Regions from separate parts of the Algoriphagus halophilus genome, predicted to be linked through region 2. Evidence: riboswitches for the same ligand, from Rfam matches in the RefSeq annotation. Region 2 holds a riboswitch; the other holds the start of a gene.
The links. A riboswitch is a leader RNA that binds a small molecule or an ion and turns the genes downstream of it on or off. The one in region 2 is predicted to bind cobalamin.
Positions count from the first base shown of each region.

Region 1: it holds a riboswitch for cobalamin, as region 2 does, so the genes downstream of both, metE (5-methyltetrahydropteroyltriglutamate--homocysteine S-methyltransferase) here and BUR11_RS01015 (TonB-dependent receptor) in region 2, are expected to answer to the same signal.

Region 1 covers NZ_FSRC01000002.1:977,878-993,044, forward strand. The annotation lists gene gpmI (2,3-bisphosphoglycerate-independent phosphoglycerate mutase) at 1-10, opposite strand, end outside; gene BUR11_RS16080 (DUF4783 domain-containing protein) at 146-541, shown strand; gene nadC (carboxylating nicotinate-nucleotide diphosphorylase) at 597-1,454, shown strand; gene BUR11_RS16090 (META domain-containing protein) at 1,513-1,917, shown strand; gene corA (magnesium/cobalt transporter CorA) at 1,919-3,028, opposite strand; gene queG (tRNA epoxyqueuosine(34) reductase QueG) at 3,034-3,972, opposite strand; gene BUR11_RS16105 (hypothetical protein) at 4,010-4,234, opposite strand; gene BUR11_RS16110 (vWA domain-containing protein) at 4,424-5,524, shown strand; gene BUR11_RS16115 (P-loop NTPase family protein) at 5,530-7,053, shown strand; gene BUR11_RS16120 (DUF1304 domain-containing protein) at 7,139-7,504, opposite strand; cobalamin riboswitch at 7,674-7,873, shown strand; gene metE (5-methyltetrahydropteroyltriglutamate--homocysteine S-methyltransferase) at 8,087-10,414, shown strand; gene BUR11_RS16130 (n-acetylglutamate synthase) at 10,446-10,781, opposite strand; gene hflX (GTPase HflX) at 10,781-12,055, opposite strand; gene rfbC (dTDP-4-dehydrorhamnose 3,5-epimerase) at 12,259-12,813, shown strand; gene BUR11_RS16145 (tyrosine-protein phosphatase) at 12,813-13,559, shown strand; gene BUR11_RS16150 (NAD-dependent epimerase/dehydratase family protein) at 13,569-14,522, shown strand; gene BUR11_RS16155 (tetratricopeptide repeat protein) at 14,666-15,167, shown strand, end outside.
Region 2 covers NZ_FSRC01000001.1:204,959-220,125, reverse strand. The annotation lists gene BUR11_RS01030 (S1C family serine protease) at 1-539, shown strand, start outside; gene BUR11_RS01025 (nucleotidyltransferase substrate binding protein) at 636-1,049, shown strand; gene BUR11_RS01020 (YncE family protein) at 1,104-2,156, opposite strand; gene BUR11_RS01015 (TonB-dependent receptor) at 2,153-4,123, opposite strand; cobalamin riboswitch at 4,141-4,358, opposite strand; gene BUR11_RS01010 (ABC transporter substrate-binding protein) at 4,457-5,602, shown strand; gene BUR11_RS01005 (iron ABC transporter permease) at 5,592-6,620, shown strand; gene BUR11_RS01000 (ABC transporter ATP-binding protein) at 6,623-7,591, shown strand; gene BUR11_RS00995 (MarR family winged helix-turn-helix transcriptional regulator) at 7,714-8,163, shown strand; gene BUR11_RS00990 (NAD(P)/FAD-dependent oxidoreductase) at 8,238-9,242, shown strand; gene BUR11_RS00985 (2Fe-2S iron-sulfur cluster-binding protein) at 9,257-9,577, shown strand; gene BUR11_RS00980 (hypothetical protein) at 9,641-10,384, shown strand; gene BUR11_RS00975 (YybH family protein) at 10,527-10,976, shown strand; gene BUR11_RS00970 (hypothetical protein) at 11,036-11,413, shown strand; gene BUR11_RS00965 (TIGR00341 family protein) at 11,410-13,335, opposite strand; gene BUR11_RS00960 (M20/M25/M40 family metallo-hydrolase) at 13,424-15,085, shown strand.

The DNA of each region.
Region 1 (15,167 bases), on a different contig from region 2:
TCTTGTCCATGGAGCAAATATATTAATTTTCGACCCAATCCCGACTCTTTAACTTTTACTGACAGGATTTGTCTATTCATTTTTAATAACCAGTAACTCTGCCAAAAAATTCTACTTTTGGCTTAGTATTTGCCAAGATAGGTCGATGGCCATATTGAACCTATTCTTTTCATTACTATTCATTTTTCATACTGCTTCATTTGAAGTGGAGGAGGATTTGTCTATTGACCCAGTGATTACGGCCATTAGTACCAATTCCAGTGGCGAGCTTGCCAAGTATTTTGAATCCAGTATCTCTCTGAATGTCAATGGGCAGCAAGGGAGTTATTCCAGAAATCAAGCTGAAATAGTTATTCGGGATTTTTTTAAAAAGAACCCTTCTAAAGGCTTCACCATCGTCTATAGTAGCGAGACAAATCCAAGTTTAAGCTCCTTTATTGGAGATTATTTAAGTGGTGAGGGAACTTTCAAAGTTTTTATCAAGGTTTCTCAGCAGGACTCAAATTTGAAAATTTATAGCCTGGAGTTTGTAAAAGGTTAATTCATTTTCAAAAAAAATTTCACTTCCAGCTTTTCAAATTGCCTATTTTTGGAACATGAAACCAGCCTACCTGACGGAATCGGCCGTCCAAGCATTTATTAAATCTGCATTTCAAGAGGATATAGGACCTGGAGATTATTCCTCTTTGGCCTCCATTCCGAAAGGAAAACAAGGAAAAGCTCAACTGCTGATCAAAGGCGAAGGAATTATCGCTGGAATAGAACTTGCCGAGAAAATCTTCAAAATGTATGACCCATCTCTGAAGGTAGAATTGCTGATTAAAGATGGAGATCCGGTGCAATATGGAGACATTGGCTTGACTGTTCAAGGCTCTTCCGCTTCCATATTATCCTCGGAGAGGTTGGTGCTAAACTGCATGCAGCGCATGTCTGGAATCGCGACAATCACCCATCGACTCACCGAGAAAATCCTACATACCAAAGCCCGGTTGATGGATACCAGGAAGACCACTCCAAATTTCAGGCTAATGGAAAAATGGGCCGTGCATATTGGTGGAGGAGTGAATCATCGCTTTGCCTTATATGATATGGTGATGCTTAAAGATAATCATGTGGATTTTGCAGGGGGAATTAAACCGGCGATTACCCAGACCAAAGCGTATTTGAAAGAGCATGATCTGGATTTAAAAATTGAGGTGGAAACCAGAAATTTGGGAGAAGTAGCTGAAGTGATCGAAGTGGGTGGAGTGGATTTCATTATGCTCGACAATATGGACTATGAAACCATGAGAAAAGCTGTTGCTATGATTGGAGATCAATTCAAAACAGAAGCTTCAGGAGGAATTACGGAGGATACCTTGGTGCCAGTTGCCGAATGTGGGGTGGATTTTATCTCGATGGGAGCACTGACTCATTCCGTTCAAAGTATGGATATCAGTTTAAAAGCATTTTAATCAGATTTTCAAGTTTGGCTTCATTTCTGCCCTATTCAATTGAACATTTAAAGCAATCATGAAAAACATATTATACTTAATTCCTTTTTTTATACTAGCAGCTTGTAGCTCCAAATCGTTTCCTGATTCCAAGTGGGAGGATAAGCAGTGGACCTTGGTAGAAATGACTGGAGTTCCGGTACAGATTTCTGGAACTAACCAAGATGCGCATTTGATTTTTGATGCGGAGAGAAGTGAGATTTCGGGATCCGGTGGATGTAATCGAATTTTTGGTCCTTATGAAATTGACAAAAAGAATACGTTGGAATTTGGAAATATTGGAGCCACCATGATGGCTTGTCAAAATTCGGCTTTTGAAAATAAGTTTTTAGAAACCTTGAAATCAGTTCGCTACTACCAACAAACCGGAGGGCAATTATTGCTAAAGAATGGCGAAAAACGTGTGATTTTAAAGTTTCAATAAGTTAGAGCCATTTCTTCCATCGGAAGAAAAACAACATGCCGATCACGGCCAATCCCATTCCTCCAATCACAAAGAAATAACCATATTTCCAGTGTAACTCGGGCATATTGTCAAAATTCATCCCATAGACTCCCGCCACAAAACTTAATGGGATAAAAATAGTGGAGATGATCGTGAGGACTTTCATGACATTGTTCATCCGGTTGGAGAGGCTGTTCATATACAAGTCCAGTACTCCAGAAGACATGTCTCGAAAGACTTCCATGGTTTCAATGACTTGTATGGTGTTTTCATACAAATCCCGAATAAAAGGACGGACTTCTGGGGAGATTTTATGCTCAGCATATTTACCAAAGGAACCAATCACTTCACGCAGGGGATAAACAGACCTTCTCAAATCCATCATTTCTCTTCTTTGTAAGTAAAGTGAATTGAGTGTATCTGTGTCAGGATCGATCATCGCTTGGGATTCAAGATTTTCGATTCGCTCCCCTACATTTTCCATCACGATGAAGTAATTATCAATTACTGCATCTAGCAAGGCATACAACAAGTAATCTGATCCACGCTGTCTGATGGCTCGTTTGGGATCTTGCAAGCGATCTCTAACAAATTGAAAAACATCACCTTTTTTCTCCTGAAAAGTCAGCAATACATTTTCACGTAGCACAAAGCTTACCTGCTCATCTACGATAGGTGATTCTGGACTTGGGCATTGGATCATCTTTAAGGTAGAAAAGATATAATCTTCAAAAAGCTCCATTTTGGGACGCTGATCTACACTTAGAATATCTTCCAAAGTCAGTTTATGGATCCCGAAATGATTCCCTATTTTTTCAAGCAATTCCACATCATGCAACCCTATAATATCGATCCAGATTACCTTTTTCTGAAGTTTTAAATGAGTATCAAGCTGATCGAGTTTGATGTTTTCCTCATAGAATTCATTCTCATCATAGGTAATTAAATTGATGAATACTTCCTCTTGTTTCTTGTCTCCAGTAAATACCAATGAGCCTGGAGGCAACCCGATTTTATGACTAGGTCTTTTCTTCTTTTTGGGTTTAAAAAGCTTTTGAACGGATTTAAGATTTGGAGCTTTAGGACTCATAAGTACTATTCTTTTGACCGAAGAAATTCGACATTTCTTTTTAGTCCAGCAAATTTGGTGCGCTTTACCGCAGATTTTTTAAAGACTTTTCTAAATGTTTCGTCGGTAAGTTCCAACCAATCTTGATTTGTAAATCCTTCCAAATCTGGATGAGGTTTGAATTTGGATTCTTGATGGGGTTTGGAAAACCGATTCCAAGGGCATACATCCTGGCAGATATCACAACCAAAAGCCCAGTTGTCCATTTTTCCCTTAAACTCATTGGGAATAGCATCTTTTAGCTCGATGGTCAAATAGGAAATGCATCGTGATCCATCTACTACACTGGGCTGAACAATGGCATCAGTAGGGCAAGCATCTATACAGGCAGTGCAAGTTCCGCAGTAATCCTTGGTGAGCGGGGTGTCCGGGGTAACCTCCAGATCGATAATCAATTCGGCCAAGAAGAAAAAGCTTCCTTGTTTTTTGTTCAGCAAAAGGCTGTTTTTACCGATCCAACCCAAGCCTGCTTTTTGTGCCCATTGACGTTCCATGACGGGCGCCGAATCCACAAATGCCCGTCCCTCGATTTCTCCTATTTCATTCCGGAGGATTTCCAGGAAGTCTTTGAGTTTGTCTTTGATTACAAAATGATAATCCTCTCCATACGCATATTTTGCGAGTTTAATGGATTCTGGAGACTCGGGAAGTGAGGTTTCAGGATAGTAATTATAAACAAGTGAAACTACTGTTTTAGCACCCTCTACCAGTTTGGTTGGATCCAGTCGCTTGTCAAAGTGATTAGCCAAATAGCCCATTTCACCTTGGTAATTCCGGCTCAGCCACTCTTCCAATCTAGGAGCCTCCTCTTCTAAAAAACCAGCTTTTGCTATCCCACAAAAGTCAAAGCCGAGCCGATTGGCGATGGATTTGATCAGGGAAGCATGTTTCTCGGCAGGAGTCATGGGGTAAAGATAAGAGAGTTAATTTTTTTCAATCAAACTAACCCTTCAATAAATCTGGCCTATCCTGATACCATTGCTCTTCGAAAGTTTCATTGATTTCTACGGGAGCTGCCAAGACAGCCCAAAACATCCAGAGTATTAAAGCTGGACCAGAAATAAATAGTAACCAGATCAGAGGTAAGGCTACTTCTAACTGGATCAAGGTGACGAAAACTATCAAAATCCCCGTCACAATTCCTACTACTTGCAAATAGTTTTTCATCTTTTTTAGGTTTTTATTCTATTTATTAAACTACCATACCATTCTGTTTGTTACTTCTACTGTCGGAAAGAATAAAATTCCACTAAATTGAAATTCAAGGCTTTCCGGCTTAGTTAATTTTGACAAGAGTTTCGTTGTTTTTTTAAACTTAAAGTCTTGTTTCTTGAATCTTGATACATTAGTCTAATTATGAAAGGATTCCGATTTACGAAATTTGTTCCCTCACAGGATCCGGAGAAGAACACCTTCGATAACCTGCTGAATATATTTTTGCAACTGGTTACCATGACGGGTGGAGATGTAGCTGAAGCGTTGAGTTGGTTGACCAACTTGGATAATCGATATCAACTGACCAATCCCAATTATGGAATCGGTGACTTCATAGACGATCTGAAAAGCAAAGGATACCTGACTGAGGAAAATCAAAAAGGAGAAATTAAAATTACCGGAAAAGCAGAGCAAACCATCCGAAAGTCTGCCTTGGAAGAAATATTCGGTAAACTCAAGCGAGGAAAATCCGGGCAACATAAAACCACTCACTCTGGACAAGGTGAAGAACGTGGCACTGATCGGCGAGCTTATGAATTCGGAGATAATTTGGATCAGATTGCCTTGACCGATTCATTGAGAAATGCACAGGCCAATCACGGATTTGGAGGAGATTATCTGCTTACAGAAGATGATTTGGAAGTGGTAGAAAACGAATACCGTTCTCAAACTTCGACCGTGTTGATGATTGATATTTCCCATTCCATGATTTTATATGGAGAAGACCGAATCACTCCTGCCAAAAAAGTCGCCATGGCATTGGCCGAATTGATCAAAACCCGTTATCCAAAAGACACTTTGGATATCATCGTCTTTGGAAATGATGCCTGGCAAATAGAAATCAAGGATTTGCCTTATCTACAAGTGGGCCCTTACCATACCAATACCGTTGCAGGGTTGGAGCTAGCCATGGACCTCTTGCGAAGAAGAAAAAACCCTAACAAGCAGATTTTCATGATTACCGATGGGAAGCCTACCTGTTTAAAAGTGGGGATTAAATACTATAAAAACGCTTTTGGGATAGACAGTAAGATTCTTAGTGAGACGCTGAAATTGGCTGCTCAATGCAGGAAACTAAAAATCCCAGTAACCACCTTTATGATTGCTTCTGATCCATATCTGAAGGAATTTGTCAAAGAATTTACCAAAGTAAACAACGGGAATGCCTATTACAGCAGTCTGAAAGGACTGGGCGACCTGATTTTTGAAGATTATAGAAGAAACCGAACCAAACGCTTTTAATCACCATGGAATACCAAAAATTGACTGGAAAAGAACTCAAGCAAATAAAAACATTAGGTCAGCTTAAGGCGGCCGGATACCAACCCAAATCCATTAAAGAAGAACTTCGTGACAATCTGATTCAAAAAATCAAAGCCAAAGAAAATGTTTTTGAAGGAATCTGGGGATATGAGGATACGGTGATTCCAGATATAGAACGCGCCATTTTATCCAGGCACAACATCAATTTATTGGGTCTTCGTGGACAGGCGAAAACTAGGATTGCCAGAATTATGACTCAACTATTGGATGAATATGTTCCGGTGGTTTTTGGTTCAGAATTGAATGATGATCCAATGGCACCCTTGAGTACCTATGCAAAAGAGAAAATTGAAGAAAAGGGTGAAGATACACCTGTTGCTTGGTGGCATCGAGATGATCGATATACCGAGAAATTGGCTACACCCGATGTGTCGGTGGCAGATTTGATTGGAGATGTAGATCCCATCAAAGCAGCAACTATGAAATTGAGCTACAATGATGAACGTGTCATTCATTATGGGTTGGTGCCTCGCTCCCATCGCTCCATTTTTGTGATCAATGAATTACCGGATTTACAGGCAAGAATTCAGGTAGCCTTGTTCAATATTTTACAGGAAGGTGACATTCAAATTCGTGGTTTCAAATTGAGATTGCCTTTGGATATCCAGTTTGTCTTTACCGCAAATCCCGAGGACTATACCAACCGAGGAAGTATTGTCACTCCTTTAAAAGACAGGATTGAAAGTCAGATCATTACCCATTATCCGAAGTCTATTGAAATAGGTAGAAGAATCACTTCTCAAGAAGCGAATCTGAAAGGGAAGCCAGTAGAAAACATTTTGGTGCCGGAATTGATGAAAGATTTGATTGAGCAAATTGCCATCGAAGCAAGAGCTTCAGAATACGTGGATGAGAAAAGTGGTGTTTCTGCCCGATTGACTATTTCTGCTTATGAAAATCTGATTTCAGCAGCGGAAAGGAGAATGTATATGAATGGGGAATCCAATACCATGGTTCGAATTGCCGATTTGATAGGAGTAATACCAGCCATTACAGGTAAAGTGGAGTTGGTGTATGAAGGAGAACAGGAAGGTGCTGGAATTGTAGCATATAGCTTGATTGGAAAAGCAATCCGTTCGCAGTTTGTGAATTACTTTCCTTCTCCAGAACAAAAGAAAAAGTCCAAAGAAGGAAACCCATATGTCATTCCACTAGCTTGGTTTGGAGAGGGAAATGAACTGGATATTTTGGCTTCTCAATCCGACAAGGATTACAAGACTGCATTACAATCTGTTCCGGGATTGGAAGAAGTGGTCACTGGAATGGTGAAAAATTTGCCGGAAAAAGAGAAGGAATTCTTTATGGAATTTGCCCTACATGGACTGGCAGAATATTCTCAATTGAGTAAAAAAATGCTGGATACCGGATTGAAATTCAAGGACCTATTCAGCTCCATGTTTGATATGGGGCCTGGGGATCCAGACGATTTCGAAGAGGATGATTTATAAGCTTTTATTCATATAATTAGAACTGAAACCTTTGAAGTCTTTAGGATCTCGAAGGTTTTTTTGTATTCAATTATTCAGTGTTAGTTTACCATTTTAAATGAATTAAAATCAACGCGATCAAAGCAGGAAAACCCTGAATCCAAAAGATTTTTTTGCTCGCAGTCAAGGCTCCATAAATTCCCGCTATTAACACACAGCTCAAGAAGAAAATTGCGATATAAAATGACCAATGATGATCTTCAATCAATAAAGACCAAATGAGCCCTGCTACCAAAAATCCATTGTACAAACCCTGGTTAGCAGCTAATACTTTGGTTTTAGGGAATACTTCGGGGGGTATTTGTTTAAAGGTCTTGCGGCCAATGGTATCCCAAGCGAACATTTCGAAGTATAAGAAATAGAGATGCAGTGCTGCAATTAAGCCAATTAGGATGTCTGTTAGAAGTGCCATGAAGTTGAAGTTTGGATTTAAATTACATCTTTGTGATCAATAATTGAATAGGTACTTCAAGTGATGTATAATTCTTTTTTCTAGACTGGGAATTCAGCAAGTATCAAAAACAATGGGATTAGTTATACCTGGATAAAATTCATTACTTTCACAGTTGAATTAGTTCTATACTTTATCAACCGGAAGCGGTCTTCGATGAAAATCGAGGTGAAAAGGGAATCGTGTGAAAATCACGAACTGTCGCGCAACTGTAAGTAACATACCAAAGGAGTTCATCCTTGCATGTCCACTGTTTTGATCCCCATCGAGGCGGGAAGGACGATGAAATCCGTTACAAGTCAGGAGACCTGCCTATTCCGACCTACCTGAAGGTAGGAGAGACAATGCTTTCGCGATTTGAAGCTTTTTGTCGGGTTTGATGCATTATTTCTGAGCTTAACTATTTGTCTGTCCATTCCAGACCAGATAGGCTATGCCTTAGGAAAAATCTGCATTCTTCTTGATAAAACATTCAATTTCAAAGTGTTGTGAGGTTCAGTACAAGAGCTTTTAACTCATTATTCAAATTAAAAGTTAAAAGAGATGCAAACGCACAATCTTGGCTACCCGCGAATTGGTAGCAACCGAGAACTCAAAAAAGCCTGCGAGTCTTATTGGTCAGGCAAAATCACGTTACATGAATTACAAAGTGTCGGCGAGTCCATCCGAAAACAAAACTGGAAACTTCAGCAGGAGGTAGGAATTGATTTGATTCCTTCCAATGATTTTTCCTTTTACGATCAGGTATTGGATATGTCATTGATGGTGGGAGCGATTCCAGATCGTTACCATGAGGTGATTTTACAAAAAGGGAATAATGAACTGGACTTGTATTTTGCCATGGCCAGAGGGTATCAACAAAATGGGTTGGATATCACTGCTATGGAAATGACCAAGTGGTTTGATACCAATTATCATTACATCGTTCCCGAATTTAGAAAAGACCAACAGTTCAAGTTGTTTTCTACAAAGGCAATTCAGGAATATAACGAAGCTAAACATACTGGAATTTCCACCAAGCCGGTATTGATAGGTCCTGTTTCTTATTTATTGTTGGGTAAAGAAAAAGAGTCCGGATTTGATCGGATAGATTTAATCAAAAATCTTCTTCCAGTGTATCTGGAAATACTAAAAAAGTTGGATGCAAACCATGTAGAATGGGTTCAATTTGATGAACCATTTTTAGCGATCGAATTGGGTGCGAAAGAGAAGAAAGCTCTTCACTTTGCTTATTCAGAAATAAAAAAAGTTTTTCCTTCCCTAAAAATCATTTTGGCCAATTACTTTGACTGTTTTGGGGAAAATCTGGAAACTGCACTTTCACTTCCAGTTCATACGCTTCATTTAGACTTAGTGAGATGTCCTTCCCAGCTACACGACATCTTGGATTCTGGAAAACTCGGAGGGCAAAAGCACCTTTCTTTAGGCCTCATAGATGGTAGGAATATTTGGATGAATGATTTTCAGAAGTCACTTTTTTATATCCAAAAGGCGGTGGATCAAATTGGTTCAGATCGAGTGTGGGTTGCTCCTTCTTGCTCTCTGATTCATTCACCTTGTGATTTAGCATTGGAAACCAATGAAAAATCTCTTGCACCCCAGATTAAAGAATGGTTGGCGTTTGCGAAGCAAAAAATCGAAGAAGTAGTATGCCTGAAAAAGCTGGCTGAGAAAGATCCCTCCTTGGAAGCACTCGAACAATTAGGGCAAAATCAGCGCGCTATTGAGAATAGAAAGACTTCCACTTTGATCCACAACGAACAAGTGAAAAGTAGGGTCAAAGCGATCAACTCAAGGGATGATCAACGCCAAAGCCCCTTTTCTATCCGTCAGGGAATACAGAAAAAAGCTTTAGACCTTCCTCTTTTTCCCACTACCACGATAGGATCTTTTCCTCAGACCAAGGAGGTCCGATCCTGGAGAGCGAGATTTAAAAAAGGAGATCTTAGCCGAGAGGATTATGAAAGACTCTTGGAGGATGAAACCCGGGAGTCTATCGTATGGCAGGAATCGATCGGGATGGATGTATTGGTTCATGGAGAATTTGAGCGAAATGACATGGTGGAATATTTTGGTGAACAGTTAGCCGGTTTTGCCTTTACCAAAAATGGGTGGGTTCAAAGTTATGGTAGCCGTTGTGTGAAACCTCCGATCATTTATGGAGATGTTCACAGACCTGCGGCAATGACTGTCCGCTGGTCAGCTTTTGCCCAATCTCTTACCGATAAGCTTGTAAAGGGCATGTTGACGGGGCCAGTAACTATATTACAATGGAGCTTTGTCAGAAATGATCAGCCAAGATCCCAAACATGTACCCAAATTGCATTGGCCATACGGGATGAGGTCGTGGATTTGGAAAAAGCTGGGATCAAAGTGATTCAAATAGATGAGCCCGCAATTCGTGAGGGGCTTCCCCTTCGTAAATCTGATTGGCAAGAATATTTAAATTGGGCTGTTCGAGCTTTTAGAATCTCTGCTAGCGGAGTTAAAGATGAAACGCAGATTCATACCCATATGTGTTATTCTGAGTTCAATGATATCATCCAGAATATTGCGGACATGGATGCCGATGTGATTACTATTGAGTGTTCTAGATCTCAAATGGAGCTGTTAGATGCATTTGGTCAATTTAATTATCCCAACGAAATCGGTCCAGGAGTTTATGATATCCATTCGCCAAGAGTACCGAGTAGGGCTGAAATGGTGGATTTAATGGAAAAAGCCAAAGAGGTAATTCCGGTGTCTAATTTATGGGTAAATCCCGATTGTGGATTAAAAACCCGCCATTGGGAAGAAACCAAAAAGGCCTTGACTGAAATGGTCGGTGCGGCAAAGGATTTAAGAGAAGCTATGATTGAATCTGTTTCTTAGTATTAAAGGGCAAGTAAATTACTTGCCCTTTTTATATCTCCTCTAAAATTGAATTTCCTTTTGATCTGTCTCCCGAAGTCCATTGCCAGGTTTCGTGAAGGCGGATTTTTCCATTTTCCAGAAGCTCAGGAACAGATGTACAGACTCCTGTCATCAGTTCTCCTTGCGAATTGATCTGATGATACCGCATATCAATTTCTCCGGCATCGTTTACAATCCCGATCAAATGTCCTTTTATAATTTTTCCACCAGAATAGTCACAGGAAAGAATTTTTCCTTCTTGCTTGTAGTGAAAAATGGTTTCTTCAGAAGTTTCCCCGTTCTCTGTATTGCTGATGGGGCGAAAAGATTTGCCATCGTAATTCATCATTGAGAGGAATTATCGGTTTCTTTCATTTCCCAGTCCACTATTTCATTTTCAAGGTAATGTGGGTAAATTTTTCGATGGGCTTTCTTCACCTCAGCAACCAAAGATTCTCGGAATTCCTCCACATGAAGTCCAGAGGTAGCGGCCATAAATACAGGCTTGATACCGGTTTTTTTCTCATAGGCATCAGACAAAGAAGGAAAATCCAAGTAATTGGCTTCTTCCAATTCCAGTTCACTCATATTCATGATGCCTTCCTCATCGGGCATGGTTTCTACCAAATCAATTTTGTTGAACACCAACAGGATAGGCTTGTCACCAGCATTGATTTCTCTTAGAGTTTCAGTCACAACATTGATATGATCTTCAAAATTGGGATGAGAAATATCGACTACGTGGACCAATAAATCAGCCTCCCGGATTTCATCCAAGGTAGACTTGAAGGACTCAATCAAGTGAGTAGGCAGTTTTCGGATAAAACCTACCGTATCTGATAAAAGGAATGGAATATTATCCAAAACCACTTTTCTGACGGTGGAGTCCACGGTCGCAAAAAGCTTGTTTTCTGCAAGAATATCAGTTTTGGTTATCAGGTTCATCAAGGTACTTTTTCCCACGTTGGTATATCCTACCAAAGCAACCCTTACAATGCCTTTTCTACCTTTTCGTTGGGTAATCCCTTGCTTTTCAATATCTCTGAGTTTTGATTTCAGCAGGGTGATTTTATTCCGAATGTCTCTTTTATCTGTTTCAATCTCTTTCTCACCCGCACCACCACGAGTACTGGTTCCCCCTCTTTGACGCTCCAAGTGCGTCCACATTCTGGTCAAACGAGGAAGTAAGTATTGGAAACGAGCCAGCTCAACCTGGGTCTTTGCTTGGGCTGTTTGGGCTCTGTTTAGAAATATATCGAGGATTAATAAGGAGCGATCATAGATTTTTACTTTCAGCTCATTTTCCAAATTCCGCATTTGGGAAGGGGAAAGATCGTCGTCGAATATGACCATGTCCACTTCAAAATGCTCTACGTATGATTGTATTTCTTCCAGTTTTCCTGACCCTATAAATGTGCGGATATCAGGCTTATCCATTTTTTGGGTAAAGCGATAAACTGTTTTGGCTCCCAAGGTTTCTGTAAGAAATGCCAATTCATCCAAATGCTCTTCAGTTTCCCGCTCTGTCTCCCCTTGTCGGATGATCGTTACCAATACAGCTGTATCCACTTTTGGAGCGGTATCGTGTAATTTTTGAAGTTTTCTTGAAAATTTACCCATGAGATTCTGTTATATGCTACTAAAAAGCATTTGAGGTAGATTAAGTTTCATTTTATCAAATTCTCTCCTCTAAACTTAGAATTATGCTGTATGCTTCTTATTATTCTGCAAAGTTCGGGATATTTCCTTAGAATTGATTAGGATACTCCGTATTGGCTTGGTTATTTTACCATTTAATTAATTGCCGTATACGTACATCACCCATGGCTGAGATTTGTAAAACCAGTTTACCTGGTGTCTTAGAAATATTTCCTAAGGTTTTTAATGATCAAAGAGGTTATTTCTTTGAATCATTCAGGGCAGACTGGTTAGAGAAAGAGCATGTTTTTGAAACTTGGGTACAGGATAATCAGTCTTATTCACAGAAAGGAACAGTAAGAGGATTACACTTCCAACGGGAACCATTTGCACAAGCAAAACTAGTTAGGGTAATTCAAGGGAAGGTCTTGGATGTGGTCGTGGATTTGAGGAAGGATTCCGAAACATTCGGGTCCTATTATTCTACTATTATGGACACTGAAAAGCATAATCTTTTGTATGTTCCAAGAGGATTTGCACATGGATTTTCAGTATTGGAAGATGCGATTTTTGTTTATAAGTGTTCCAATTATTACGATAAGGAAAGTGAAGGGGGTATTCTATGGAATGACCCAAGTCTTCAGATTGATTGGATGGTGAATGATCCGATTATTTCTGAGAAAGATACAAAGTGGCAAAGTTTAGAGGAATTCAAAGTAACTAGCGAAGGAGGATTGTAATGGGAATTTTTGATTTATTCAAAAAAAAGGAAGTAGTATTTGAAGATTTGGACCTGAGTTGGATGCAGGTGGATATGCATTCCCACCTGATTCCTGGGATTGATGATGGCTCTAAATCCATGGAGGAGTCCTTGGGGCTGATCAAACGCTTATCAGATTTTGGACTCAGGAAGATCATCACCACGCCCCATATCATGTCCGAATACTACCGGAATACCCCAGAAATTATAAACATGGGCCTTCAGGATGTTCGTAGAGCAGTAAAAAATGAGGGGATAGAGATCGAAATTGAGGCTGCGGCTGAATATTACATGGATGAGATATTCCTGGAAAAGGTAAAATCCGGAGAGGAATTACTAACCTTTGGCCCCAATCATATATTGGTGGAAACAGGATTCATCAATAAGCCTCAAATGCTTCTGGAAACTTTCTTTCAATTAGAAATGGCGGGGTACAAACCTATTTTTGCCCACCCTGAGAGATATCAATATTTAATTTCAGATAAAAAGCTTCTGGAAGACTTGGTAGATAGACAAATCAGTTTTCAAGTAAACCTTCTTTCTTTAACTGGGTTTTATTCCAAGCAAGTAAAAGATTTTGCTGAAATGCTATTAGAGCGAAACTTGGTTAAATTTTTTGGGACTGATTGCCATAACCCAAGGTACCTAGACATGTTGGAGACCTTGACAAGGTCAAAGTCCTATCAAAAGATCAAGGAAATAGAAATTCTCAATTCAAGTCTATAATCTATACAAGTGAAAATTTTTATCACTGGAATCACAGGTCTTTTAGGAAGCTATGTAGCCAAAGAGTTTGCCTCTTTGGGAGAAATACATGGTTTCAAAAGAAAGAACTCTTCTACCCGATTATTGGATGGGGTTAATTTTCCAATTCATTGGCATGAAGGCACTATTTCAGATGTGGGATCCATTGATGATGCAATTCAAGAGATGGACCTGGTAATTCACTGTGCAGGAATGGTCTCTTTTCTTCCAGGGGATGAGGAAGAACTGTTTGAAGTAAATGTTCGAGGCACTTCCAATTTGGTGAATTGCATGTTGAATGCGGGTGTTAAGAAACTAATTCACGTAAGCTCTGTGTCTGCATTGGGTAGAAATCCAGAATTAAGCGTAATTGATGAGGAGCATAAGTGGGTGGATTCACCTCTAAATACTAAATATGGTACCTCCAAATACCTTGGGGAGTTAGAAGCTTGGAGAGGAGAGCAGGAAGGGCTGGAATTGATTGTGGTAAATCCTTCTATCCTTTTAGGGAAAATAAGTGATGAGAGAAGCAGTACCTCTATTTATGCTCATGTTTTAGGAAATTCGAGCTACTATCCTGTGGGTAGTATAAATTATCTGGACGTTAGAGATGCTTCGAAAATCATGAGGGAACTTTATGAAAAGGCTTGTTGGGGAGATCGGTTTATTCTCAACAAAGAGACCATTAAATACCGGGAGTTTTTCGAAAAGATGGCGAAAGCATTTGGTAAAAAGGTCCCAACTAAACCGGTTTCTAATTCTTTATTGAAATTAGGCTTGTTCTTCCTGGGCATAGCCCGAATGTTACGCTTGAGTAAAAACCCACTGAATAAACAAACGGCAATGATTTCCCAGCAGGACATCACCTTCAAAAATGATAAAATAGAAAAGCTCCTTCATTTTAAATATACTCCGATCGAGGAGACCTTTTTGTGGGCGAAATAAACTTATTTTTTGAAGCGATCGTTTGCTTCTTAGATGGTCGAAATGTTTTAGGAATTATTTCTAGATTTTGACACAAAAATTAACAAATTGAGATTTTGAGAGAACAATTTATTTGGTATCTTAAATAAACTTAACTCATCTTAATGACAGGAGATCACGATCACGAGTGGGAAAATGATAAAAAGCTGGTAGAGCGGTTTGAAAATTCCCTGAAATCCAATTTAGAATTGTATTTTGAAGAGGAGGAATTAGAGGATATTATCCGATATTATTTTGATCAGCAAAAGTTCCTTAAAGCCTTGAGGGCTAGTGAGTTCTCTTTGGAAAAATTCCCCTATTCAGTAGAGATAAAATTGTTAAAAGCGCAATGCTTGATATTCAATGATGAATTGGAAGAAGGCTTGAGCATATTAGAGAATATCAACAATATTTCTCCTAACAATGAGGATATCCTTTTAGCCTTAGCCAATGCGCATATTTTGGCAGGAAGCCCCCAATACGGTATTGAATTATTGGAAAATTTTCTGCCCTTGGCAGAAGATAAGGCAGAGGTCTATTATTCGCTGGGAAATCTGTACAGAGCGACCAGTGACAATAAAAAAGCATCTTACTATTTCAAGGAAGCGGTGAAGCACCGAATCAATC
Region 2 (15,167 bases):
TCAAAACCTTGGATGGTGTGATCATCACGCATGTAGTAAGAAACGGAGCAGCAGAAGAAGCTGGACTACAAAGAAGCGATGTGATTACGCAACTAGGAGATCAGGAAATCACCGGGATGGGTAGCTTTGAAGAAGCACTTTCCTATTATTACCCAGGGCAGAAATTACCAGTGACTTTTTTCCGAAATGGATCTCCAGAAACCGTTCAGTTAACACTCCAAAACCTGGAAGGTGGAAGTGGCATTATCAAAAGAGAATACTATAGCTCTGCCTTACTAGGCGCTAAATTGGAAGCCGTCAATACCATTGAAAAAGATAAAATGGGAATAGATTATGGCATTAAATTGACCGGAATGACCAGGGGCTACTTAAGGGATTTGGGACTTCGCGAAGGCTTCATTATTACTCAGATCAATCGTGAACCTGCCAGAGATCCAAAAATAGTAGGTAAGTTTTTAGAAGAATATAGTGGAAAACTTTTGCTGGAAGGGGTAGCTACCAGTGGTCAACCTTTTATGCAGAGCTATACCATCAGGTAATTGGGCATTACCTAGGGCAAAAAAGATTATTTAAAATTCTCTTTAAGCCTTAGGGAGCATCTCCTAAATTTAGTATCTTAATTAAAAGTAACGCCCATGAAGACCTTACCTCAAACTTGCGAGCAATGCTTAGAGGAATACCAAGTAGCTTTGGAAGACCTTCGCTCCTATATTCAAAGAGCCAGAAAAATCGGATTAACTGAATTCCAAGCGCGTGAGTTGATCATTAATTTTGAAGTGGCCCATGAACTTGCCCTTAAAGTCATGACCAAATATTTTGAAAAACAAGGGAAAGGTCCCTTTTCCGGATCCAGAGACTTGACGGCCGAAGCCTTCCATGCAGATCTAATAGATGATGGGAAAGCCTGGCTTGATATTGTGATAGATAGGATACAGTATAATCCTGTATATGCCATTGATACGCAAGATAAATTCTTGGATAACATTCAACATAAATACATTCATATGTTGGAGAAATTTGAGGATGTAATGAGTGACAAGCTCAACTAAAAAAAACAAAGGCAGTGAATTGATCACTGCCTTTGTTTTTATATACTTAGTGTATTAATAAAAAAGAAATCCGGAAGGACCTCTCCCTACTTCAAAAGTCCTGATTTCAGTACCTTCTTCATTGTATACAGTTACCGAACCATTTCCTTGAAAACCATTGGAATTGGAGAGATAAAGCTCATTTCTGACTTGATCAAATCCTATCCCGTAAAATCCAGATCCGGTTATCCAATCTATATCCAATTCTGGTCCCAATACAGAAACTCTGGATACCCCGTCCTCATAATCAGGCCATCCAGTACTGGTAATCAGGTAAAACACATGATCATTTCCAAAAGCAATTCTTCCTGTGGCATTGGCAACCGGAAGCGCATTAGTGGTGGCCTTAGTCAAATTATCCAAATGAAAAGATTGGAAATAAACCTCATCTGAACCGGTAGAATATAGCCAAAGGGTGCCATTGTCCTCAAAGAACTGTGCAGGATGTCCATCCACTTCCAAAGTTTTGATCACTTCTTCTTTTTCGGCATCAATAATTTCAACTTTCCCTTCTTCGGAACCTGCCACAAACACATACTTCCCATAGGCAAATAGGTCCTCAGGTTTATTGGACACTTCAATTTTTTTGGAAACGACTCCTCCATTTAAACCATCCACTACCGCGACATATGAATCTGGAGTGGCATACGAGGCATCATATGGACCATAATCAGAAATAAAGAGCTTACTCCCTACCACGGCCAGGGAACGAGGTTGGTCTAAATCCCCTGTTATTGCCCCGACACTTTTAAAAGTTCCAGCATCAACAATTTCTACTTTCCCTGTATTTGCTACTAAATACAAATTGTCATTTGCAGGAACCATATCTTCCAACAAACCTGCAAATGGCCTAAAATTTTCAGCTTCAAAAATAGTAGGTGTCAAGGTTTCTGTACTTGGATCCAAATGATAAACTTCCCCGTCATTTGTCCCAAAATTCCCCTCATTCATAATTAAAATACCTTGTTCATAGGCCCCTAATGGTTGTTCGGGATCTGAATCATTACACGCAAAAAGAATCAAACTGAGCGCAAAAGCTCCAAATAGTTGGTTGAATTTTAACTTCATAAGTTTATTGATAAATTAAATTGAAAAGACCTTCCCGGCATGGCACGGAGATAGAGCACTTGGTACTCAGTATTGAATAAATTATTGATTTGAAAGCTGATAGGTACTGAAATCTCTTTCCATTTGATATTTTGGAAAGCAAGACCTGCATGGAACAATTGGTAAGAGGACATCAGTCGAGGATTATCCGCAGTGATGGCTCTCTCCCCCACATAAAAAGTCCCCAAGAAAGCAGAGAATCCATTTTTCAATAAGGTTAACTTTGCGTTCGCTTGGTGTCTTGGTGTATAAGGAAGTTGCTTCCCGATAGCAGGGTCAGTCTCTCCAATTCCTTGAGTAGTAATGGCCCTGTTCCAGTTATAGGACCAACTTCCTTTCCATTTCCAGCCATATATTTCACCGGAAACTTCTCCCAAATACTCTATTCCCTGGTTGCTGACATGCTTGATATTTTCAGGTGTCCAAACAGCCCCTTGTGGTAACCAGATAATCCAATTGTCCACACTCATTCTAAAGTAAGTCAAGCCATTTCGCCAGGCTATATTTCCTTCTCGCCTCCAATCCAAGCCTACTTCTCCGTTCCAACTTTCTTCGGGCAATAAATCAGGATTCCCGCCAGGTTCCCAAAATCGATCATTGAGTGTAGGGACCTTGAAGCCTTTACCAATGGATGACTTTAGTAAGAGTTGTTGATTTTCCTTTTTCCATAGTTCCCAGTCCATTCCAAGGTTAGGAGTAAATGGGGCAAATTGATCTTGATATACGAATTCACGGAGGTTCAGTGAAAAGCTTAATCTGTCATTGAACTGGTAATTAGCCGATTGATAGGCTTCTATTCTCTGGTCACTGGTGCTGTAGGAACTCAAATCCGCTTGGATGTAGGTAAATCGAACGCCTGCTTTAATTGTCCACACTTCGGACAATGTCCCATCCCAATCTGTTCCCAGAAAGTATTGACTGGTTTGACTCAGACTTCCATTGAATAGCAAATCATCTTTCACTAGACCAGTTTTAAAATTCCAAACTGATTGATTGCCAAACTTGTAATAATCCAAAACTGCTTTGAAACTTTTATCCTCCTGAAGATCATGGGACGTGGAGCCCATCACTGCTTGAATTTCCCTGTCGGTATGATTGTACCAAACTGCAGCTTTGAGTTGTGATTTCTCGGTGACATTCCAGGCGAAATCCTGCACCAATCCTACTTGTTCAAATTGTGCATGATCCTGATTTACCTCAGGAGTTCCTATTTGCCCCAAGTCTTTGTAAGGAAAATTATTTTTTGAAAACTCCCTATAGATTCGGGTAGACGAACTGATCGTGGAATTGGAATACTCCCCTTCCAAATACGAATTGAATGTTCCAAAGCTTCCAATTTGTTGGGTTAAGCCAACATGAAATCCATCCGAAAATTTGGGCTTAGTCTGCAAATGCAAACTCCCCCCGATGGCCTCATTCCCAAACAGTGCTCCGGCATTCCCAAACTGCAAATTCACCTGATCAAAAGCAGCAACTGGTAAAATAGACAAATCACTTTGCCCCAAGGATGGACTATTGATGGGTAGACCATTCCAAAATAAGGCGGTATGACCTGCAGATGTCCCCCTGAAAGAAGGAGATGCCAGCATCCCTGCTCCGTATTGCCGCACAAATACGGGTGATTGTTCCTGAAGCAAATCGGCCAAGGATCTTCCTTGGTAAGTTTCAAGTTGGGATTTATCCCAATTTTGTAATTTTTGTCCATGAGCAAATCGATCAATGGCAGGGGCATAGATTTCTACTTCAGCCAATACCACTGTATCCTGGACGATCGGGTGTACCCCGAAAAATGAAACTACCCACAAAAACAAAATCATGCCTGATCGAAATAAACTGAATGTCTTTCGACTCGGGCTTGAAGAGAAAATAGAAGTAATGAATCTTACCCAAATCAGAATACCTGTTTCGGGAATTGGTGCATCCTTCATTGCTTTTCCTCCGAAAGCACAGAATCATCGAAATGGCAGGTCTCCTGGCTTACCCAATTTTGCCTGCCTTCTCAGTCTTTACAGTTGAGACCAATGGCGAGGGTTGACAAAATCCTTTGTAGGAAAATTCCTACGTGGGCTTACAGTTGCGGGGACAGCTCCGGTATTTCACCGGATTCCCTTTTAATCCAAAATCCGACATCGAATTCAGGAACCTATTTCGGCTGCAAACATAGCGGGGTTTCTATTCAAAAAAAAGTAGTCTGAAATTCTTTTTTTTGGAACTAGAAAAATCTGACACTTACTTTGGAACTTGAATAGCACCAAGCTCCAATGAATAAAATTTTTAAAATTTTCATTTTAAACCTACTGATTTTCAATGTCTTTTCCTGCAAAAGGAAAGAACAAATCCAAGAAATTGAAACTAAAAAAATCAGTCCTATTTATGCCAATGGATTCTCTTTGGAGCAAGGAGATGGATTTTGGATCGTGAAAGTTTTGAAGCCTTGGACGGGTGCTCAAGAAACTTTTTCCTATCTGGTTTTAGAAGAAAATGCGTTACCTCCTATTGGGGATTTTGATGCAACTATTCAGCTTCCAATCCAAAAAGTAATTCTTACTTCTACGACGCAAATCCCACATTTGGATCTGCTCAATGAAACCAAAAAATTGATCGGTTTCCCCAACTTGAACTTGATTTCGTCACCAATTACAAGAGACCGGATTAAGGAAGGTGAAATCACAGATTTAGGCGCTGGAGCCTCAGCCAATACTGAACTTATCATTGACACGGATCCAGATTGGATCATGATCTCCACGCTTGGGGATGATCTTCGCTATTTGGAGATTCTGAAATCAGCTGGTATTCCTGCAGTCATCAATGGTGAATATGTGGAGCAACACCCCTTAGGAAGAGCTGAATGGATTAAATTTACTGGAATCCTCCTCGGAAAATATGAGGCCGCAAAAGCTCAATTCGAGCAAGTTGAACATTCCTACTTGGAAGCTGAAAAACTTGCAACATCCATCCCTGAATCAGCAAAACCATCCGTATTAAGTGGAGTAATGTACCAAGATATTTGGTATGCACCTGGAAGAGATAGTTGGGGCGCAAAAATCCTTGAAAACGCAGGGGGGAAGTATGTTTTTGAAGATCAAGAAGGTACTGGTAGTGTACAACTTAACTATGAATTTGTATTGGATCAGGCCATGAAATGTACTTATTGGATTGGCTCTGCTGATTTCTCATCCATTCAAGCAATGGGGGAAGCTGAACCGAGATACAAGGCATTTGAAGCATGGAAGTTAGGAAATGTATATTCCTACACTCATAAAAGAGGCGAAACAGGGGGGTTGGAATATTTTGAATTGGGTTATATGAGACCTGATTTAATCTTAAAAGATTTGATTAAAATCCTTCATCCTAAGTTACTTCCTGACTATGAGTTGTATTTTTATGAACAACTCCATGAAAAATAACCGGTCTGTTACATTTATTTTCGGGGCTTTTGCCTTTCTAGTTTGCTGCTTTCTGATGAATGTCAGTTTAGGATCCGTGACCATTCCTGTTTCTAAGATTATACATGGTTTTTTTACCGGTGAATGGGAGAAGGCATCTTATGAACAGATTATTCTCCACTACAGGTTGCCAAAGGCTATCCTTGCGATTTTAGCTGGAATTGGATTGAGTATCAGTGGACTGCAAATGCAAACTTTTTTTAGGAACCCACTGGCAGGCCCCTATGTTTTAGGAATCAGTTCAGGCGCAGGTTTAGGGGTTGCTATTTTGATTCTGGCAAGTTCCGCTTTCGGATTAGGATTGGGAACAGCGATCAGCCCTTGGGCAACAGTGGTTGCCGGCACTCTTGGAGCCGCCTTGGTATTGGTTATCGTAAGTTTGGTTGCTTGGAGAATAAAAGACAGCATGACCCTATTGATTGTAGGCCTGATGTTTGGCTCTGCGGTATCAGCGATCATCTCTGTCCTTTCCTACTTTTCAGGTGCAGAGGCTTTGAAACTCTTTACAGTATGGTCCATGGGTAGCCTGGGCGGGTTGGTATGGAATCAAATTTTGGTCTTAGGCTTGGTGATTTTGCTAGGAGTGATCCCTATGATTATTTCAATTAAATCCTTTAATGCCATGCTCTTGGGAGAAAGTTATGCCAAAAGCATGGGAATCAACCCCACCCAACTTCGCTGGTTGATGATTCTAAGTACAGGATTATTGGCTGGGAGTGTGACCGCATTTTGTGGACCTATCGCTTTTATAGGCATTGCAGTACCTCATGTAGCCAGAATGATTTGGAAAACGGCAGATCACCGAATCCTATTTCCTGCTTCTGCATTGATGGGCGGTATTTTATTATTGATCTGTGATGCGATTGGACAATTACCTGGCTCTGCCCAGACCCTACCCATCAATGCCGTAACCTCCTTAATCGGTGCACCGATCGTCATCAGCTTGGTATTGAGAAAAAACTTCAGTAAAGAATTCTGAGCATGAGGAAAAAGGCAGTAATCGGTAGTAATCTTAGTTTGGGATACCAAAGAGGAGAGCTCAGAAAAGAAATTTTGAAAGGATTGAACTTCGAACTCTATTCGGGCCAACTCACCTGCTTATTAGGCCCCAATGGCGTAGGAAAATCCACTTTGGTCAAAGCGATCTTAGGGGAAATTCTACCCTGGAAGGGAAGCATCCAACTTTTTGGGGAAAACGTTCAGGAGTATTCAAGTACCAACTTGGCTAGAACCCTCTCAGTAGTGCTAACAGAACCTGTTTCTCCGGGCAATATGACTGTGGGACAATTGGTAGCTTTAGGGAGGATTCCACACACTGGATGGACTGGAAAGCTTTCCAAGCAAGATCAAGAAGCGGTCAAAAAAGCGTTGGCAGATACCAAAATCAGTTATTTGGAACAGGAACGTTTATCAGAAATCAGCGATGGTCAGCGACAGAAAGCCATGATCGCAAGAGCTTTGGCACAAAATGGCCAAATCATGATCCTGGATGAACCAACCGCTCATTTGGACCTGATCAACCGGTATGAAATCATGCATTTGCTTCGGGAAATCTGCCAAAAACAGGAGAAAGCTATATTGGTGGTTACCCACGATTTGGAGATTGCCATGGAAACTGCCGACCAATTTTGGTTGCTAACCTGTGGTCTCCCTCTTATTTCAGGAATTCCAGAAGAATTGGTGCTATCAGGAGAAATCAACCAGCTTTTGCCTGGCGATAAATTTCATTTTGATCCAGAAAAAGGAAGAATTGAAAAAAAAATAGGCTCCAGAAAATGGAAGATTGTGGGAGATCCAATTAGTAGCTTCTGGGTAGAAAAAGCGCTGGACAAATCTGGTATTCTTCCTGTATCTGAACCTATTTATGTAGAAAAATTCCCTTTCTCAATTCAATACAAAGGAATTCTGTATTCATCCCTTTCAGATTTCTTGTCTTTTTTATTGGCATAAAAAACTTTTTAAATCCCTCAGATTTAATACTTTTGTCATTTACATCACAAACCCTATAATTTTTATAGAGAATTGTTTTAACAATTCAGAAAATTCATATATTTGTCACACTAATTATTTGTATGACACAAGAGCAATTTGCAAAGTATTCGTTTCTCCTCGATCGCACTGCGCGAAAGGTGAAACAATATGCGCAGCAACAGTTTAAATCAGGGGATTTTGATGTGACGGTGGACCAGTGGTTGGTATTGAAAAATCTTTCTGAAAATCAATTGCTCAGTCAAACCGAGTTGGCACAACTGGTATTTAAAGACCACCCAACTCTAACTCGGATCATTGACTTGCTTTGTAAAAAAGGATATGTGGAGCGAATCCCGCATCCTCAAGACAGAAGAAGTTTCCAGCTGCATTTAACTGATGCAGGGGCTTCCAAAGTCACTGCTTTACGTCCTCAAATACTTGAAATCCGAGAAAAAGCATGGGAAAATCTTCATGAAACGGATTTTGAGGAGTTTAAAAGAATATTGAACACCATCTATAAAAACTTGGGCGGTCAAGAGATAGAAGAATAAATAGTTGTTATACTAATTATATTTATACGAACAAAAGCTTTCAATCTAGGGTTTACCCATAAAGTCAATATACCATGATTCACACAGACCTTTGTATCATAGGAGCCGGACCAGTTGGCCTTTTTGCAGTTTTCGAAGCAGGTTTGCTGAAAATGCGTTGCCATCTGATCGATGCATTGCCTCAGGTAGGCGGGCAGCTTTCTGAAATTTATCCTCAAAAACCTATTTATGATATTCCAGGATATCCTGAAGTAAAGGCTCAGGAATTGGTGGATAACTTGATGGAGCAAGCAAAGCCTTTCAAACCAACCTTTACCTTGGGTGAAAGAGTAGATCATTTGGATAAGCAAGAAGATGGTTCTTTCATAGTAACCACTTCAGATAAAACGCATGTCCATGCAAAGGTGATCATCATTGCAGGAGGTTTAGGATGTTTTGAACCAAGAAAGCCAGCATTGGAGAACTTGGAAACATTTGAAGGAAAAGGAATTACCTACATGGTGAAAAACCCTGAAACTTTCAGAAATAAAAAGGTGGTTCTTGCGGGTGGTGGAGACTCTGCGTTGGATTGGGCCATTTATCTTTCCAATGTTGCCGAAAGAGTGACTTTGGTACATAGAAATGAAACATTCCGTGGTGCTCCTGATTCCGCTGCGAAGGTATTTGACTTGGCCAATGAAGGTAAAATTGATTTGATTCTTTCTGCCAACTTAAAAAATGTAGGTGGAAATGGCGTATTGAATTCTGTGACCCTTGAATCCAAAGCAAAAGAAGAAATCAAAATTGATGCTGATTATTTAATCCCTTTATTTGGATTGAGTCCTAAGTTAGGCCCAATAGCAGATTGGGGATTGAGCATTGATAAGAATGCAATCGAAGTGGATACCAGGGATTATTCTACTGGAGTGGAAAGAATCTATGCCATCGGGGATATCAATACCTACCCAGGAAAATTAAAATTGATCCTTTGCGGATTCCACGAGGCAGCAATCATGATGCATTCTGCCTTCAAATATGTATATCCAGATCAAAAATTGAGCTTCAAATACACCACAGTTAATGGTGTAAATACATTTTAATTGTAATTTCGAGCATGGTTAATTTCACAGTAGAAGATCATGACGGAAACCGTCAAGAAATAGAAGCTCCAGACGATATGGGCTTTAGCCTTATGGAAATCCTAAAGGCATCAGAATATCCTGTATTGGCAACCTGTGGTGGCATGGCACTTTGTGCTACCTGCCATATTGAAGTACTGGAAGGAAAAGACGAATTAGGCGAAGCTACCGACATCGAATTAGATCAGTTGGAAAACTTACCGGAATACTATCCTACCTCCAGACTAGCTTGTCAAATAAGAATTGGGGAAATCCTAGAAGGAGCTGTCATCAAACTTAGAGGTGAGGATCAATAAATAGCCCATCCTTAAATATTCTTAAAGCCACTCAGAAATGGGTGGCTTTTGCTATTTTAGAGCATGATGAAATGGTTAGTTACAAGCATCTTATTTTTAAGCCTCGCCAAATCATTTGCTTGCGATTGTGCCAATGTGAGATTTGATGAAGCATACAGAAGATCTTCTCATGTAGTTTCAGGAAAAATAATGGACATCTCTACCTTTGAAGAAAACCCCTCCCTTCTCAAGGTTCAATTTCAGGTGTATGAGAACTTTAAAGGTTCGAGTCTTTCTGAATTTTATATTCTAGACCCTAAAAAAGCAGATGGAATGTGTCATGTTTACCTGAAAGAGGGAAAGGAGATGTTGGTGTATTTAACTTCTATTGAGGACGAACTCCCTTCTTTTGGTTTGTGCTCCCGGGCTTTTATGCTTTCCGAATTAAAAGAAAGACCTAAGGAGATCGAAATCCTAAGAAAGGTTAGAGAAAGCCAGTTGAATTACACTTCTAGCTTCTTTATTGAAACCTATAAAAATGAATTCTTTAAAAATTTCAGCTTATTAAAACCTTACCCAAACACACCCGGTTTTGGGATATATGAGATAGAGATAGACCAATTAAATTTTTGGACAGATGCTCGAATTATTGATGGATTCAATGATGATTTGGACCACAAAATCCTGACCTCAATTGAAAAGTCAAAATGGGTAGTGGATAGCTATTACTCCGATCGCCCAATCCCCACGATTGTGAAATTTTTCCTAGTGATTGAAAATGAATTTTGGGAACCTACCAACTCATTTCACTTGTCTGTGTTATTTTAAACCTATTTATTTTTCGTCTTGTTGCCCTCCTTCCAACTTGAATAGATGATCATCTTTTATCTATACCAAACTATTTCACTGCACTAAAGCCTTTAATTTCCAGAAGAAAATGTAGATTAGATTAAATTCAATCGAAATTTCTATGTGCCGAATTAGCCTATTATTCTTTTTAATTCTCCTCAGTTTCAACGCTTTCTCACAAAACCACCCTCAATCCAAAGCGACATCACAAGAAATTTTAAATCTGATCAATTCCTACTCCAAATCTAGGGAGACCAAAGACACTGTACTTCTCAAAAAAATCCTGACCAAAGAAATCGACCAATTGGTTTCTTCGGGGGAATGGAGAACTGGAATCAACGAAGCCATTAAAGGAATGATGGCCAGTTCGACCAATAACCCAGGAACAAGGACGTTACATGTAGAGAGAATTCGATTTGTCGGAGATGAGGTTGCCCTTGTAGATGCACGCTACGAAATCAAAAACCCAGATGAGTCCATCCGGAAAATGTGGAGTAGTTTCACCGTGGTCGACACTGGAAAAGGCTGGAAAATAGCAGCCATTCGAAATATGTTGCCAGCTGGAAATTGAAGCTTAATATGTAGCGGTTGGCCTCACATTTTCGTTACTGTTTTTAAAATCATGTTTCTATGAAAGCATTCATCATCCTTGTTCTAATTTTCCTTGGAGGCTGTCAGGTAGCTGATGAACAGCCCATACAAGTCGACTTTAATGATATGGATGAGATTTATGAGAAAATCATGGAGTTATCTGAATCAAAGACTTGTTCCAATTCCTCCAATTGGAAATTTACTGCGATTGGAAGTAAGCCTTGTGGTGGACCGACTGGCTACATTGCCTATCCTAATGATATCAATGAAAAAGAGTTTTTAGATCTGGTTGAACGTTATACCAAACTCCAGGCTGAATACAATCAAAAAAACAATATGGCTTCGGATTGCATGTATGTCATTTCTCCTACCCGAGTGGTCTGTGAAAATGGAAAACCGGTTTTCCAATATGATTAATCCGTTGAAATGGTATTGCTTCTATCTCCTTCATTGATCTGCCCCATACTGATCCCTAGTGTTAATTCCAATTCGATAGAAGTCCCAATTTTATCTTCAATTTCCTCTCGGATTTCCGTAAAATCAGCATCTTTCAACTCCCGGTCTGACAGGATCGTTACAGATAACCTCAAAGGCTGCATATTGATTACTTTCACATTTCGAAGTAATCCATGAGGAATTTCCTGTCCACTTAATTCTTGGATGATTCGATTTTCATTGACCATTTTTGTAAAACTCAAAGCCAATGGAGTGGCTATAGCAGCCAACAAGATCAAACTAATTACCAATCCTTTTTTGGCCAAACGAAATGGGCTGAATCCCAAGGTCAAAAATGTCAGAGCAGCTGCAACTACAATTCCTGCCAAGTTAGTCCCCAATAGCAACATGGCCCCAAAAAACACGTTCCAATCTGCCCACCCCAAGCCGATTCCTGCTACAGCCAGTGGAGGAACCAAAGCCACGGAAATAGCCACTCCTGCCAATGTTTTTGCGATTTCTTCTTTACTGTAGGCATAGGCACCAGCCATTCCTGATGCTACTGCAACTCCTAAATCCAATAAATTGGGTCGAATTCTGGCCAAAATTTGATCATTCAAAATTTGTAAAGGCGTCATCCAAGTAATGATCATGGAAAAGAGTAAACCTAACAAGACTCCCCAAAAAATAGTGACCAAACTATTCTTGATCAGCAATCCATCTTGACGAAGCATCCCCATGGACAAGGAAATAATGGGGGCCATCAAAGGTGCTAAAATCATTGCCCCAATAACCACTGGAGATGAATTTCCAAACAAACCAAATGTGGCAATCATGGTGGAGAGTACCATCAACACCAGGTAATTCCCGGTAGTTTGAGAGTTTTCCCTTAGGAGTTTGAACAATTCTTTAAATTCATCCGAAGTAGCATGTCGTACCCATGGCAAATACCCCCGAGTCAACTCATCCCTCAAACTACCCACAGGTAAGGTTTCTAGATTTTGTACCTCTCGCCCATTCCCTGCTTCTTCCTCCCTCACTTGTGCTCCAAGAAGGATTCGAACGGGATTTTCCAGGACTTTGACACTGATCTCTTTTCCTGACTTCTCTTCTCCATCAATCGCATAGGAGATTTCCTCTTCTGTGGTCAACTGTACTTCTTCTGCGGCAGCATACCCAACAAACCTTGGAAGCTGATTCCCTTTGATCGGGAAAAATAAATTTTGTAGTCCAAAGCGAATCAAAGTGATCAAACTTTTGGGAACCAGAATCAGAACATGGATCAATTGATCATTCAATCCTGAATCTCTTACGATCCTCCTAAAAATCACATTGCTTTGACAATTTGCTACTGCCAGGATTCCCATGGCAGCAGTATCTACAGTTTTGTTTTCCTCTTTATTTGGGAATTTAATTTGAACTGCTTGAAGCTTCACCCTTCTGAAAAGCTTAATGAATTGATTCAGCCTATTCCTAAGACCTTCAAAAAAGCCATTGGATTTATCTCCATATAAAATGCTTAAGGACTCCCCTATCACCAAGGAATTCAATACCAATTCATCATTGACTTGCATCAGGTCTATAGGACCAACATTTTCTGCCTCCTGAATTTCGGTTACAGCATCTTGCATGTTTTTATTGATCCCAAAACCTTTTTGCCCATGGATCAATTCAGGATGCGGAAGAAGTGCTAAGGCGATATCCGTTTGATTTAGCTGGGGAATAAGTTCCTTAAGTTGCGCGTCCGAAATCAACCCTACCAAAATCTCTCCTTTACCAATAGACTTGACTTCTAGGTCTTGAAAGCTTATTTCTTTAGATGGCTGGGTTTCAAAAAGTTCCAAACATTTAGAAACCTCCTCCTTATCCAATTGATTATCAAATACAAAAATCAGTTTATTCATTTTCAAAAAAGGTTTTCCACACTTTCAAGCTAGGCTACAAAGCTTAAGTTCTGAAAAATATCATGGGTTTTAGAAATTATTCATAAAAATGATTGCCATAATCCTTCCAATCTACCTCAAAAACAAAGTAAGTATGCCATCCATCGAAAACATGAAAGAATTAATTTCACTCAATTTATATTTATATTCCAACTACCTAAAGCAGACACCTATGAAAAACACACTTTTACTGGTCCCGGCATTTTTAGTGGCAACACTTGGTTTTGCCCAAGAAAAAATCGATCTAAACGCCATAGAAAAAATAAAAAATGAGGGGCTAAACAATTCACATGTAGAAAAAATTGCATTCGAATTAGTAGACAAGGCGGGGCCTAGACTTAGTAATTCTGAAGGATATAAAAGAGCCACAGATTACGCGGTGGACCAGTTAAGTGCTTGGGGCTTGGAAAATGCCAAAACTGAAGCATGGGGTGAATTCGGACGAGGCTGGGAAATGGAAAAAAGCTATATAGCCATGACCAAACCTTACTATATGCCTTTCATTGCTATTCCTAAAGCCTGGACTGAAAGCACCAATGGAGAAGTCAGTGGTAAAGTAGTATTCCTTGATGCCAAAACCGAAGAGGATTTAGCTCCATACAAAGGAAAACTCCAAGGAGCAATCATTGCCATCAAACCCTCTGGAGACCAGTCTCCCACTTTTGAAGCGGATGCGGTGCGATTTACAGAAGAGCAGTTGGATGCCATGGCTGCCCCAGCAAGCTCCGGTGGTGGAAGTCGTTATACTCCAGAACAAATTCAAGCGTTGAGGGCTGCAAGAGCCTTCTCCTTGCGAATAAGCGAATTTCTTAACCAGGAAGGCGCTGCATTGATCATCAAAGGTGTTAATGGCCGACACGGAACCCTTTTTACAAGCAGTCCTAGAGGTTATTTAAAAGACACTCCTGTAGGTGTACCTGAGTTGGAAACGGCTCCGGAAAATGTGAATTTATTGGCAAGGCTGGTAGAAAATGGAGTGGATGTAGAAGTAGAAGCAGAAATCAAATCGAGGTATCTTACAGATGACTTGCAAGGCTACAATGTCATTGCAGAAATCCCTGGCACCGACCCAACCTTGAAATCAGAATTGGTGATGTTGGGAGGCCATTTGGACTCTTGGCATGGTGCAAACGGTGCAACAGATAACGCGGCAGGTTGTATCGTGATGATGGAAGCTGTAAGAATTCTGAAAGCCACAGGATTACAACCAAGAAGAACCATCCGAATCGCACTTTGGGGAGGGGAAGAACAGGGTCTACATGGATCAAGAAATTATGTTCAAAATCATTTCGCTGACAGGGCTACAATGGAATTGAAACCAGATCATGAAAAACTTTCTGCTTATTACAATATTGACAATGGTACTGGCAAGATCAGAGGAATTTATTTGCAAGGAAATGAAGCAGTAGGTCCAATTTTCGATCAATGGTTTGAACCAGTGGATGATTTGATTGAAAATAGAACCATCACCATCCGAGATACCGGAGGTACAGACCATCAAAGTTTTGATGGAGTAGGTCTACCTGGATTTCAGTTTATTCAAGATCCTATTGAATACAGAACCAGGACTCATCATACCAACATGGATAATTTTGAGCGATTAGAGCTGAATGACTTGAAGCAAATGGCGGTCATTGTAGCTTCCTTTGTTTATAATACCGCTCAAAGGGATGAAAAACTTCCTAGAGAAGAACTCCCTAAAGTAGAGTAACCCAAACTCATCAAAGGCTCTGTGAACTATCAGGGCCTTTGATTTTTTTGCAATTCAAAATTTAAAATACCTTCGTATTTGG